Regions from separate parts of the Kosakonia calanthes genome, predicted to be linked through region 2. Evidence: predicted binding sites of a transcription regulator. Region 2 holds the regulator's gene; each other region holds the start of a gene.
The links. The regulator PurR, encoded in region 2, represses purine synthesis genes. The targets are predictions, from matches to a motif close to CANGCAAACGTTTGCNTG.
Positions count from the first base shown of each region.

Region 1: the regulator PurR is predicted to act here: its motif matches at 3,159-3,176, upstream of purL (phosphoribosylformylglycinamidine synthase).
Region 3: the regulator PurR is predicted to act here: its motif matches at 2,315-2,332, upstream of cvpA (colicin V production protein).

Region 1 is NZ_CP151800.1:1,294,631-1,299,370, reverse strand. It holds gene purL (phosphoribosylformylglycinamidine synthase) at 1-3,068, opposite strand, end outside; gene mltF (membrane-bound lytic murein transglycosylase MltF) at 3,342-4,740, shown strand, end outside.
Region 2 is NZ_CP151800.1:2,660,150-2,664,889, forward strand. It holds gene sodB (superoxide dismutase [Fe]) at 1-16, shown strand, start outside; gene AAEY27_RS12450 (MFS transporter) at 59-1,243, opposite strand; gene AAEY27_RS12455 (YnhF family membrane protein) at 1,418-1,507, opposite strand; gene purR (HTH-type transcriptional repressor PurR) at 1,805-2,830, shown strand; gene punR (DNA-binding transcriptional activator PunR) at 2,850-3,761, opposite strand; gene punC (purine nucleoside transporter PunC) at 3,873-4,740, shown strand, end outside.
Region 3 is NZ_CP151800.1:1,532,030-1,536,769, reverse strand. It holds gene purF (amidophosphoribosyltransferase) at 73-1,590, opposite strand; gene cvpA (colicin V production protein) at 1,771-2,259, opposite strand; gene dedD (cell division protein DedD) at 2,481-3,170, opposite strand; gene folC (bifunctional tetrahydrofolate synthase/dihydrofolate synthase) at 3,160-4,428, opposite strand; gene accD (acetyl-CoA carboxylase, carboxyltransferase subunit beta) at 4,498-4,740, opposite strand, start outside.

The DNA of each region.
Region 1 (4,740 bases), 1.4 Mb from region 2:
AACGTGAGCTTCACGTTGAGGCCCGGATCGTTGTCATTGGCTTTCGCTTCATGCTCCTGATCCGCGCACTCCGGGTTATCACGCAGGCGCTGCATCTGCCAGGTGGTTTCCGCCCACCACATACGCAGCGTAGTGCGGCTTTCGCTGAACACGGTTTGGCCGTTGGCTTCGATAACAAAGCGATCGCCCGCAACCGCGTGACCCAGATAGTGAACCGCATCGCCAAGACCGTAGGCTGCCAGCACACTTTCAACCGCTTCGCGATCGGCCGCCCGAACCTGAATGACCGCACCCAGCTCTTCGTTAAACAGTGCAGCCAGATGATCGCTACCCAGCGCGGCGATATCCACGTTGACGCCACAATGCCCGGTGAAAGCCATCTCAGCCAGCGTTACCAGCAAACCACCGTCGGAACGATCGTGATATGCCAGCAGTTTGCGATCCGCGACCAGCGCCTGAATCGCATCAAAGAAACCTTTCAGTTGTTCTACGTTACGCACATCTGCTGGTTTGTCGCCCAACTGGCGGTAAACCTGCGCGAATGCCGTTGCACCCAGCGCATTACTGCCGTTGCCAAGATCAATCAGCAGCAGGGCGTTCTCTTCGGTGGAGAGTTGCGGTGTAACGGTGCCGCGCACATCGTCCACGCGGGCAAACGCGGTGATCACCAGCGACAGCGGTGACGTCATCTCGCGCTGCTCGCTGCCTTCCTGCCAGCGGGTTTTCATCGACATTGAGTCTTTGCCGACCGGAATGGTCAGGCCGAGCGCCGGACAGAGTTCTTCACCCACGGCTTTTACCGCGGCGTACAGACCGGCGTCTTCGCCAGGGTGACCCGCCGCCGCCATCCAGTTCGCCGACAGTTTGATGCGTTTGATATCGCCAATCTGCGTCGCCGCGATGTTCGTTAATGCTTCACCGACCGCCAGACGGGCAGAGGCGGCGAAGTCCAGCAGCGCGACCGGCGCGCGTTCGCCCAGCGACATCGCTTCGCCATAGTAGCTGTCGAGGCTGGCGGTCGTAACGGCGCAGTTTGCGACCGGGATCTGCCACGGGCCAACCATCTGATCACGCGACACCATACCCGTAACGGTACGGTCACCAATAGTCACCAGGAAGGTTTTTTCCGCCACGGTTGGCAAGTGCAGCACGCGGTTTACCGCGTCAGCCAGCGTAATCGTGCGGGTGTCAAAACTGTCGCCCGTCGCCTGACGCGTCGCCACATCACGGGTCATTTTCGGCGTTTTGCCCAGCAACACATCCAGCGGCATATCGATCGGCTGGTTGTTGAAATGGTTGTCATTGAGCGTCAGGTGCTGCGCTTCTGTGGCTTCACCGATGACCGCGTACGGCGCGCGCTCGCGGCGGCACAGTTCGTCGAACAGCGCCAGTTGATCGGCGGCAACCGCCAGCACATAGCGCTCCTGAGATTCGTTACACCAGATTTCCAGCGGGCTCATGCCCGGCTCATCGCTGAGAATATCGCGCAGCTCGAAACGCCCGCCGCGACCGCCGTCGCTCACCAGCTCCGGCATGGCGTTGGACAAACCGCCCGCACCAACATCGTGAATAAAGAGGATCGGGTTGGCATCGCCCAGTTGCCAGCAACGGTCGATCACTTCCTGGCAACGACGCTCCATTTCCGGGTTGTCGCGCTGTACCGAGGCGAAATCGAGATCCGCATCAGACTGACCAGACGCCATAGAGGATGCCGCGCCACCGCCGAGGCCAATGTTCATCGCCGGGCCGCCGAGGACGATCAGTTTCGCGCCAACGGTGATCTCGCCTTTTTGCACGTGGTCGGCACGAATGTTACCAATGCCGCCTGCCAGCATGATCGGCTTGTGGTAACCGCGCAGCTCTTCGCCGTTGTGGCTGTTCACTTTCTCTTCGTAAGTACGGAAGTAGCCATTCAGCGCCGGGCGACCAAATTCGTTGTTAAACGCGGCGCCGCCGAGCGGGCCGTCGGTCATGATATCCAACGCGTTGACGATACGGTCCGGCTTACCAAAATCTTCTTCCCACGGCTGTTCAAAGCCCGGAATGCGTAAATTCGAGACAGAGAAACCGACCAGCCCCGCTTTTGGCTTCGCGCCGCGCCCGGTTGCGCCTTCATCACGGATTTCACCGCCGGAACCTGTTGCGGCACCCGGCCACGGCGAAATGGCCGTCGGGTGGTTATGGGTTTCGACTTTCATCAGAATATGTGCCGGTTCCTGATGGAAATCGTAACGGCCTTCCCCGCGATCGGCGAAGAAGCGCCCGACTTCTGAACCTTCCATCACCGCCGCGTTGTCTTTATAGGCAGACAGCACGAAATCCGGCGTTTGTTCGAAGGTATTTTTGATCATTTTGAACAGCGACTTCGGCTGTTGCTCGCCGTCGATAATCCAATCGGCGTTGAAAATTTTGTGACGGCAGTGCTCCGAGTTCGCCTGCGCGAACATGTAGAGTTCAATGTCGTTCGGGTTGCGCCCCAGGCGAGTAAATGCATCCTGGAGGTAATCAATTTCATCGTCGGCCAGCGCCAGGCCGAGACGCAGGTTAGCGTCGATCAGCGCCTGGCGGCCTTCGCCGAGTAAATCCACGCTCTGTACCGGCGCAGGCTGGTGGTGTTCGAACAGGCGTGCGGCGTCGGATTGCGCTGCGAATACGCTCTCCATCATGCGGTCATGCAGCAATGCAGCCACGTCATTCCACTGGGTGTCGCTCAGCCCGGCCGCGTCGACGTAGTACGCCACGCCGCGCTCGAGGCGATTGATTTTGTCAAGGCCGCAGTTATGGGCGATATCGGTAGCTTTGGAAGACCAGGGAGAGATGGTGCCAGGACGAGGAGTGACGAGCAGTAATTTTCCGGTCGGCGTGTGGCTGCTGAGGCTTGGCCCATATTTCAGCAGGCGCTGGAGCCGGGCATATTCTTCTTCGGTGAGCGTGTCATTCAGATCGGCGAAGTGAGCATACTCAGCGTAAATATTGCTCACCGGAAGGTTGGCGGCCTGAAAGCGTGCCAGCAGTTTGTTGATACGGAAAGCGGACAATGCAGGCGAACCACGCAGAATTTCCATCATAAGTCTCTCGTCTTCGATTACGAAGCGTCGGGGACGCTTAAAGTGTGCACCAGGGGAAAACGGGCGTCATTATAGAGAATCCTGCGCGCCGACGAAACCGTTTGCGTCGAAATAAAATCCCCACCAATTTTTAACAATAGCTGTTACCTAAACACTCTAATTAGTTGCCAATTGGCGTTTTGTTGCGCAAAATGCCGCTCAATCACCGATAAACCTTACTGGTTTAACGTCAAAAACCCCCTGAGGCAAAGCACGGCGCAGAGAATTAACTCCTTGAAAAGATTTAAGATTAATTATCTGCTCATCGGCATCGTCACCCTGCTGCTGGCAGCGGCCTTGTGGCCGTCAATCCCTTGGTTCGGCAAAGCCGACAACCGCATCGCGGCGATTAAAGCGCGCGGGGAATTGCGCGTCAGTACCATTGCCACGCCGCTCACTTACACCACTATCGACGGCAAAACTTATGGGCTGGATTACGATTTAGCACAGCATTTCGCCGACTATCTTGGCGTCAAACTGAAAATGACGGTGCGACAAAACATCAGCCAACTGTTTGACGATCTGGATAATGACAACGCCGATATGCTCGCCGCCGGGCTGGTGTATAACAATGAACGCGTGAAGAGTTACCAGACCGGACCGGTCTACTATTCGGTTTCCCAGCAGTTGGTGTATCGCGTGGGCAGCTATCGACCACGCACCCTGGAAAACGTCGACGAAGGCCAGTTAACCGTCGCGCCAGGCCATGTGGCGCTGGACGATCTGCGCGAGCTAAAAGAGAAGAAATACCCGAACTTAAGCTGGACAGTGGATCCGAAACTCGGCACGACCGCGCTGCTTGAGCAGGTCGTGGAAGGCAAGTTGAGCTATACCGTCGCGGATTCCGTGGCGATCAGTCTGTTCCAGCGCGTGCATCCCGAACTGGCGGTGGCGCTTGATATTACCGATGAACAACCGGTGACCTGGTTTAGTCAGCGCGACGACGATAATACCCTGTCAGCGGCGATGCTCGACTTCTTCAACAATATTAATGAAGACGGTACGCTCGCCCGGCTGGAAGAGAAGTACCTCGGGCACGGCGAAGATTTCGATTATGTTGATACCCGCACTTTTTTGCGCGCCGTCGACAGCGTGTTGCCAGACTTACAACCGCTGTTTGAAAAGTATGCCCAGGAGATCGACTGGCGTTTGCTGGCGGCTATCTCTTATCAGGAATCACACTGGGATTCGCAGGCCACCTCGCCGACCGGCGTGCGCGGGCTAATGATGTTGACGCGTAACACGGCGCAAAGTTTGGGCTTAAGCGATCGTACCGACGCCGAGCAGAGCATCAGCGGTGGCGCACGTTACTTGCAGGATATGATGAGCAAAGTGCCGGACACGGTGCCGCAGGATGAGAAGATTTGGTTTGCGCTGGCGGCTTACAACATGGGCTATGCGCATATGCTGGATGCCCGCGCGCTGACGGCGAAAACCAGAGGCAACCCGGATAGCTGGGCCGATGTGAAACAGCGCCTGCCGATGCTGAGCCAAAAACAGTATTACAGCAAACTCACCTACGGTTATGCCCGCGGGCATGAAGCCTATGCTTATGTGGAAAATATCCGCAAATACGAGATAAGCCTGGTCGGGTATTTGCTGGAGAAAGAGAAAGAGGCCGCCAAAGCGCTGC
Region 2 (4,740 bases):
AAATTTTGCCGCATAACCTTTTTGTTGCATAAAAAAAGGAGGGGCAAGCCCCTCCTTCTTATTGATTCAATTTGTTATTCAGCGTCGCACAGGCAGTTTCTGGCTGAGTACGGCTGGTAAGCAGCACCACCAACAAACCCGATCCGGCGATGATTGCGCCCATCACCGATACAAACGCATACCCCAGACCGCCAGAAATCACCGCACCACCTGCCGCTGCACCCAGGGCGTTACCGAGGTTAAAGGCACCGATGTTAACCGAAGACGACAGGCCCGGCGCTTCATGCGCAACGCGCATCACACGCATCTGCAACGGCGGAACCACCGCAAAGGTCGCCGCGCCCCACACCACCATGCTGATGGCTGCGCCAATTTCACTGCGCGCCAGGAACGGGATGGCCAGCATGATCGCAATCAGCAGCACCAGGAAGCCTTTCAGCGTGCCGGTAACAGAGCGGTCCGCCAGTTTCCCACCGAGATAGTTACCAATCGAGAAGCCCACACCAATCAGTACCAGCATGGCGGTAACAAATACCGGCGTAGCATGAGTAATGGTATGCAGTACCGGAGAGATATAGGTATAGAGCGTAAACATGGCTCCAGCACCCAGCACGGTGGTCAGTAACGCAGAGAGAACCTGCGGACGCATCAGTACTGACAGCTCTTTGCGGACATCCGGACGCGCACCCGCGCCGCCTTTTGGCAGAGAGAAGAACAGGCTCAACATAGCAATCACGCCCAGTCCGGCAGTGGCCATAAATGACATGCGCCAGCCGATGGTTTCACCCAGCCAGGTAGCGGCAGGCACGCCGCCGATATTAGCGATGGTCAGCCCCATAAACATGGTGGCGACTGCGCTGGCCTGTTTTTCTTTCGCAACCACGCTTGCGGCCACCACCGAACCGAGGCCGAAGAATGCGCCGTGGTTCAGGCTGGTAACGATGCGGGCGAGCATTAATGTGGAGTAGTCTGGCGCAATGGCCGACAACACGTTACCCAAGGTAAAAATAGACATCAAAAAGATCAGCGCGTTACGACGACCGCGATGCGACAGCAGCAGCGTCATCAGGGGGGCGCCGACCATCACGCCGATAGCGTATGCGCTAATCAACATCCCTGCCGCCGGAATGGAAACGTCAACGCCGCGGGCAATCACCGGCAGTAATCCCATTGGGGAAAACTCCGTAGTACCGATACCGAAGGCACCGATAGCCAGGGACAGCAAAGGGAAATTAATTTTCATATTTTGGCTCCGAAAATGACATGCCGACGCTCGACTCTGTCGTTGAAGACAAAAGTATGACAGCTGTCACATAAATTAGAAGTTAGCTGAATGACAAAAGATTATTGCGCAACAGATACAAATGCAGGAGATAAGGCAGGAAAACCGAGGGAGAAAGCTCTCCCTCGCGATAGATCAATGCAGTGCTGCGGTCAGCGCGCCGAAAACAATCAGACCCAGAACGATGACGGTGGTGAATAATGAATACTTAAGATCGGTGCTCATCAATTTCTCTCCTTTTAATTTCCCCACAAAAAGTGAGATAGCGCATTTTTGCACAAATTATCCTAAAAATCTTGCGGGAATTAGAGGGAGAATCGTTTTAACTCTTCCCCTTTTGCTCAAGATAAGACAAAATTCGACGCTAAATTTATAAGCGTACCGGCCATTGACTCCCCTCCTGACGTCCAGTGTCGTTTTCCCGGCGTACCGCACTCTTTTTGCTGAGTTCAGGGTGTTTAAAGGCAAACGTTTACCTTAAGTATTATCAGGAGCTTACGATATGGTCTGGAGTAATATCTGATGGCAACGATTAAAGACGTCGCGAAACGAGCAAACGTTTCCACTACAACCGTATCACATGTAATTAACAAAACACGCTTCGTCGCCGAAGAGACGCGCAACGCCGTGTGGGCCGCGATCAAAGAACTGCACTATTCGCCGAGCGCCGTGGCGCGCAGTTTGAAAGTCAATCACACAAAATCTATCGGTTTATTGGCCACCAGCAGCGAAGCGGCCTATTTTGCCGAAATCATCGAAGCTGTCGAAAAGAAATGTTTCCAGAAAGGCTACACCCTGATTCTGGGTAACGCATGGAATAGCCACGAAAAACAGCGCGCTTATTTGTCGATGATGGCGCAAAAACGCGTCGACGGCCTGTTGGTTATGTGCTCTGAATATCCCGAATCTGTTTTAAGCATGCTGGAAGAGTATCGCCACATTCCGATGGTGGTGATGGACTGGGGCGAAGCAAAAGCCGATTTTACCGATTCTGTCATTGATAACGCCTTCGAAGGCGGTTATATGGCAGGCCGCTATCTTATTGAACGCGGGCATCGCGATATCGGCGTGATCCCCGGCCCGCTGGAGCGTAATACCGGCGCAGGCCGTCTGGCGGGCTTTATGAAATCGATGGAAGAAGCCATGATTTCCGTCCCGGAAAACTGGATTGTGCAGGGCGACTTCGAACCGGAATCTGGTTACCGCGCCATGCAGCAGATCCTCGGCCAGTCGCACCGCCCTACCGCCGTTTTTTGCGGCGGTGATATTATGGCGATGGGCGCACTGTGCGCCGCTGATGAGATGGGTTTACGCGTACCGCAGGATATTTCGGTTATCGGTTATGACAATGTGCGCAACTCTCGCTTCTTCACGCCAGCGTTGACGACGATTCATCAGCCGAAAGATTCATTGGGTGAAACCGCCTTTACCATGTTGCTTGACCGCATCGTCAACAAACGTGAAGAGTCGCAATCGATTGAGGTGCATCCGCGCCTGGTAGAGCGCCGCTCGGTGGCCGATGGCCCGTTCCGCGACTACCGCCGTTAATCTTCTTTCGCGGGGGCCGTTACTCCGGCTCCCGCAACCATTCACTGTTCAGCGTTTCGCTATCTCCCAGGTACTCCAGCAGCCAATTTAAGGCGGGCGATGCCTCGTTTTGTTGCCATGTCAGGCAGCAAGCCGCATCCGGAAACGGGTTTTCCAGTTCGAGCGCCACCCAGGCTCCGCTATCCAACCACGGTCTGGCAAAATGCGCCGGCACCATGCCCACACACAGCCCCGCCGAGAGACAGGCTTCCGACGATTCCCAATCCGGGACAATCACGCGTTTTTGGTTATCCAGCAGCCAGGTAATGCGTTTCGGTAATGAACGCGACGTATCTTCCTGAATCAGCGAAGGCCAGTTGCGCAACGTCTCATCACTTAGCGGGCCGGGCATTGCAGCCAAAGGATGTTGACTGGAAACCACGCATTTCCAGCTAAGCATGCCCATATCGCGAAACGCATAACGTCCACCGACCGGAATGGCCTGCGTTGCGCCAATCGCCAACTCAACGCGTCCGTCAGAAAGCGCATCCCAGACGCCATTAAACACCTCCTGATAAACCAGTAATTCGACATCACTGAAATGGCGATAAAAATCAACGATTAGCTGCCGCGTGCGCGAAGGTTTAACGATATTGTCCACCGCGATCGCCAGTTGCCCGCGCCAGCCATTGGCGATTTGCTGGCACTGCTGGCGGGTGACCTGCATTTTTTTGATAACAGAACGCCCTTCTTTCAAAAACCAGACGCCTGCGGGCGTTAACTCTACATCACGATGGCGACGCACAAACAGCGGAACCGCCAGCCACTCTTCCAGTTGCCGAACGGTATAGCTCACCGCAGAAGGCACGCGATGCAACTCTTGCGCCGCACCGCTAAAACTGCCATTGCGCGCCACCGCATCAACCACTTCAAGGGAATATTCTGACCACATAATCTGCCTGCAAAAATTTTGAAACCAATGCGCAAATATTAGCGTTTCACAACTGTTATTGCACTCCTTACACTCGACACCCCTAAATACCTGCAACAAAGAGAAACCATAATGCAACCTGGCAAAGGATTTTTAGTCTGGCTCGCGGGATTAAGCGTGCTGGGCTTTTTAGCCACCGACATGTACCTGCCCGCTTTCAGTGCAATACAACAAGATTTGCAAACCTCTTCCGCCGTGGTCAGCGCCACGCTCAGCCTCTTTCTGGCGGGGTTCGCGATCGCGCAACTGGTGTGGGGGCCGCTGTCGGATCGTTATGGACGCAAACCGATTCTGCTGATCGGGTTGACCATTTTCGCGTTAGGTTGCGTGGGTACATTATGGATACGCGATGCCACACTGCTGCTGGTGCTGCGCTTTGTGCAGGCAGTGGGCGTCTGCGCGGCCACTGTAAGCTGGCAAGCGCTGGTGACTGACCATTATCCGGCGCACCGCGTTAACCGCATTTTCGCCACCATTATGCCGCTGGTCGGGTTAACCCCGGCGCTGGCACCGCTGCTCGGCGCCTGGATCCTCTCCCATCTCTCCTGGCAGGCCATTTTCGCCACCCTGCTGATCATTACGCTGGTGTTGATGGTGCCGGCTTTCCGGCTGCGCCCTGCGGTTAAACACGTTGAGAACCCGCAACCGGCGCTGACGTTTATGGACCTGCTGCGTACCCGCGATTATCGCGGCAATGTGATTATCTACGCCGCCTGCTCCGCCAGCTTTTTCGCCTGGCTGACCGGCTCACCATTTATCCTGCATGAAATGGGTTATGGCCCGTCGATTATTGGCCTGAGCTATGTGCCGCAAACCATCGCCTTCTTAATTGGCGGTTACGGTTGCCGGGCGGCCTTGCAGAAATGGAACGGCTCCCGCCTGTTGCCGTGGCTGCTGGCGGCCTTTGGATTAAGCGTGCTTGCCACCTGGGCTGTCGGCT
Region 3 (4,740 bases), 1.1 Mb from region 2:
AGGGCAAACTTTGCCTGATTATAGAGGGCGTTGCAACTGATTGCGCCCCTCGTGGCGAGGGGCGCGGCAGGATTAACCTTCGTTATGCATCTCTAAACTTTCCACTTCGTTCTGACGCTGTACCGCTTTGGCATCGTCATTACGCAGGGAGTCGAGATAATCAAGGTATTGCTGATCAACATCTTTCGTGACGTAGATACCATTAAACACCGAACATTCGAACTGCTGAATGTCTGGATTCTCGGCGCGTACTGCGTCAATCAGATCGTTGAGATCCTGGAAAATCAGGCCGTCAGCGCCGATGATCTGGCGGATTTCATCCACTTCGCGACCGTGCGCGATCAATTCATTGGCGGTCGGCATATCAATGCCGTACACATTCGGGAAACGAATTTCCGGTGCCGCAGAGGCGAGATACACTTTCTTCGCACCGGCTTCACGCGCCATTTCGATGATCTGCTCGGACGTGGTGCCGCGCACGATGGAGTCATCCACCAGCAGCACGTTTTTATCGCGGAACTCTGCGCGGTTGGCGTTCAGTTTGCGACGCACTGACTTACGGCGCAGTTGCTGGCCTGGCATGATAAACGTACGGCCAACATAACGGTTTTTCACAAAGCCCTGCCGGTAGGGTTTGCCAAGAATGCGGGCGATTTCCAGTGCGATATCGCAGGATGTTTCCGGGATTGGGATGACCACATCAATATCCAGATCTTCCCACTCGCGGGCAATTTTCTCGCCAAGCTTGGTGCCCATATTCACACGGGCGCTGTAAACGGAAATTTTGTCGATGAACGAGTCCGGGCGTGCAAAGTAAACGTACTCAAACAGGCACGGGTTGCTGACCGGGTTTTCCGCGCACTGGCGGCTGAACAGTTGGCCTTTTTCGGTGATGTACACCGCTTCACCCGGCGCGACATCACGCAGGAACTCAAAGCCCAGCGTATCAAGCGCCACGCTTTCAGAGGCCACCATGTATTCGGTGCGACCGTCGCCGAGATCGCGCTTGCCGAGCACCAGCGGGCGAATGCCGTTCGGATCGCGGAAAGCGACCATGCCGTGGCCGATAATCATCGCTACGCAGGCGTAAGCGCCGCGAATCTGGCGATTCGTCGCAGCAATGGCAGCAAAAATGTTGTCTGCTTCCAGCGGATAGTGGCGGAAGTTATCCAGCTCGCTGGCGAAAATATTGAGCAGGATTTCAGAATCAGAAGTGGTGTTAATGTGGCGACGCTTCTCTTCGAACAGCTTTTTACGCAGTTCGTGCGCATTGGTCAGATTGCCGTTATGCGCCAGCGTGATGCCATAGGGGGAGTTAACGTAAAACGGTTGCGCTTCGGAAGCGCTGGAACTGCCAGCGGTTGGATAACGTACGTGACCAATCCCCATATTGCCTTGCATACGCTGCATATGGCGGGCTTCGAACACATCACTGACCATGCCGTTCGCTTTACGCAGACGGAAACAGTTATTGGCATCAATGGTGATGATGCCCGCAGCATCCTGCCCACGGTGCTGGAGCACCGTCAACGCGTCATAAATCGACTGGTTTACCGGCATAAAACCGGCGATACCGACAATACCGCACATACGTCTTTTCCTCGTTAAGAGTTTGGTTTAGTAGGCGTAATTGTCGAAGACAGTTTGAACACGGACAGCGCGCAACAACCGGAGCGTACACGTAGTACGCGAGGATTGTGAGCACTGCCCAGGTTCAAAATGGCAAGTAAAATAGCCTAATAAACCAAACTCTAAGCTACATCTCAGGGCTTAGACCCTGGGCAAGAAACTCGACGAGCTTTGCAGATAGTCAAAAAACCATCTGATGATGAAGCTGAATTGCGGGATAAGCTGCGACTTTTGCCAGTCTTCGCTTTTAGACAAGCCTGTAAAGGTATCAAGGAAGAACAGAATGGCGGCGACGATCAGCACGCCGCGTAGCGCGCCAAAACAGATCCCCAACACCCTGTCTGTACCCGACAGGCCGGTTTTCTCCACCAGCGTACCGATGACATAGTTAACGATAGCGCCCACAATCAACGTCGCGATAAACAGTACAGCGATGGCAATGCCATTACGTACCAGTTCGTCGTCAAAGCCCGTGAACCAAACTGACAGGTAAGTGTAGTAATGACTGGCAACAAAGAAGGCACAGCCCCAGGTTACCAGCGATAACGCTTCACGAACAAAGCCGCGGATCAAGCTTACAAGACAAGAAAAACCAATCACCGCAATGATGGCGTAATCAATCCAGACCATATATGTCCCACGATTTTACGCCCTGTCGTCCAGTTCGGGGCGAATTCTAACAGAAAAAGAAAACGTTTGCGTAGGGATTTCCTTCCCGCGCGGAAATAAAAATGGCGCTGAAAAAATATTCAACGCCATCGCAACTTTGGCCTCTTCGGGCGTAGGTTTTATCGGTTTCCCCCGCCCTGTTTCACGGCTTTTTGCCTGTAAAACGAAGCGAGGTTGACCTGTTAATTAGCGCTGTAACCCATCACCACGCCGCTTAAACCTGACAACTGTTTAAGCTCGCCAAGTGAATCTTTTAACTTATCCCGTGAGGCATCGGGTCCCACCAGAATGCGGGTGATTTTACCCTGAACGGGCGTTGTCGGCGACGTGTAAACGCGATAACCCGCGCCGCGCAATTTGCTCACCACTTCATTCACTTTATCCGCGTTCTTCAGCGCACCCAGTTGCACCACATACGCTTTGCCAGTCGGGGCGGATTTATCATCCTGCACTTTTGGCGTCTCGTTCGCTGCCTGCTGCTGCTCGCGCGGCGCAGTCTGCTGCTGTGGCTGAGGTTTTGGCTGCGGCTTCTCGGCCGGTTTCGGCTTCGGCGTCACAACCGGCGAACTGGCAACTTCCGGATCGGGATCGCTGTTTGCCACCAGTCTGGACGCATCCAACGATGGCGATTCCGCATCTCCGGCCCGCACCTCTTCAGCCGCACCTTCCGGCGGCTGGGCCGGGAGCGCCTGAGTTGCCGCTGGCATCATATCCGGCTCATCGCGATCGCCTGGTTTTGGCACCAGCGGGATCGCCGCGAACTCATCCTGGTAATGCTTTTTCTGCCCGTCGAGCAGCCCGGGAAGAATAATGACCCCGAGCGCGACCAGCACAATGGTGCCCATCAAACGGTTCTGAAACTTACTTGCCACCGGTTCTCCCCGCGTCCATCGCTTCCATGACATGCGCCACCGTGTGGAACGATCCACACACTAACACGGTATCGCAGGCGTTAGCGTCTGCCATTGCCGCCTGCCAGGCCTGTGCAACATCCGGCCATGATTGGCCCGATTTCAGATGCGCCAGCAGTTGCTCTGCCGTTGCACCGCGCGGCCCTTCCAGAGGGGCACAATACCAGCTATCGACCACCGGCTCCAGACAGGCAAGTGTTCCTTTGATGTCTTTATCATGCAGCATGCCGACCACCGCCAGCACGCGCCCGGTTTTCGGCAGCGCAGCCAGACGCCCGGCAAGATAGCCCGCGGCATGCGGATTATGCGCGACATCGAGGATCAAACGCGGCGACTCGCTCACAATCTGAAAACGTCCCGGTAAAATCGCGTTAGCGATACCGTCGCGAATCGCCTGCTCGCTCACATCCAGTTTGCTGGCGCGAAGCGCGGCAAGCGCGGTCGCGGCATTCGGTTGCGGCACCTGCGGCAACGGCAAATCACGCAGTTCACCCTGCGCATCGCTAAAGTGCCAGCCATTTGCGTCGACTTCGTAACGCCAGTCAACGCCACGGCGCAACAGCTGCGCGCCTGTTTCCTGCGCCACATCGGCAATGGTGTGCGGCATATCCGGCTCGCCCACCACCGCAGGCTTGCCCGCGCGGAAGATACCGGCTTTTTCGCGCCCGATGCTTTCGCGATCCGGCCCCAGCCAGTCGGTATGATCCAGGGCGATACTGGTCACCACGGCGACATCGGCATCGACCATATTGGTTGCGTCTAAACGACCACCCAGCCCGACTTCGAGGATCACCACGTCCAGCTGCGCCTGTTTAAACAGCCACAGCGCTGACAGCGTGCCGAATTCAAAATAGCTCAGAGAAATTTCACCGCGCACGGCTTCAATCTCGGCGAAAGATTGCGTGTGCGCACTTTCCGCCAGTTCGCCCCCCTGCACGCGCACGCGCTCGGTGTAACGCACCAGATGCGGAGAGCTGTAAACGCCAACGCGATAACCCGCCGCCAAAAGAACAGCTTCAAGTGTGCGGCAGGTTGTGCCTTTGCCATTGGTCCCGGCGACAGTAAAGACAAAAGGCGCGGGACGCAGTACATCAAGACGCGCCGCAACCTGGCTTACGCGCTCAAGACCCAGATCGATGGTTTTACTGTGCAGGTTTTCCAAATAAGAAAGCCACGCGGCCAGGGGCGACGTGGCTTGCGGAATACGTTTTGTTTCCATGATGCCCGTTGAGAATGTGCGTTTTGAAAAGCAAAAGGGCAGCGCCTGTGGCTCTGCCCTTCAGTATTATCAGGCTTCGCCTTCCTGATCTGGCACAGCAGGAATCACCGTGCCAACATGCGTTTCTTCTGGATCCGGCGCCGGCAGATTCATTAGCTTCGCCAGGATACGCGCCAGTTTGAGACGCAGTTCCGGGCGGCGGATGATCATATCGATAGCGCCTTTTTCAATCAGGAACTCACTGCGCTGGAAGCCAGCTGGCAGTTTTTCACGCACCGTCTGCTCGATAACGCGCGGGCCAGCAAAGCCAAT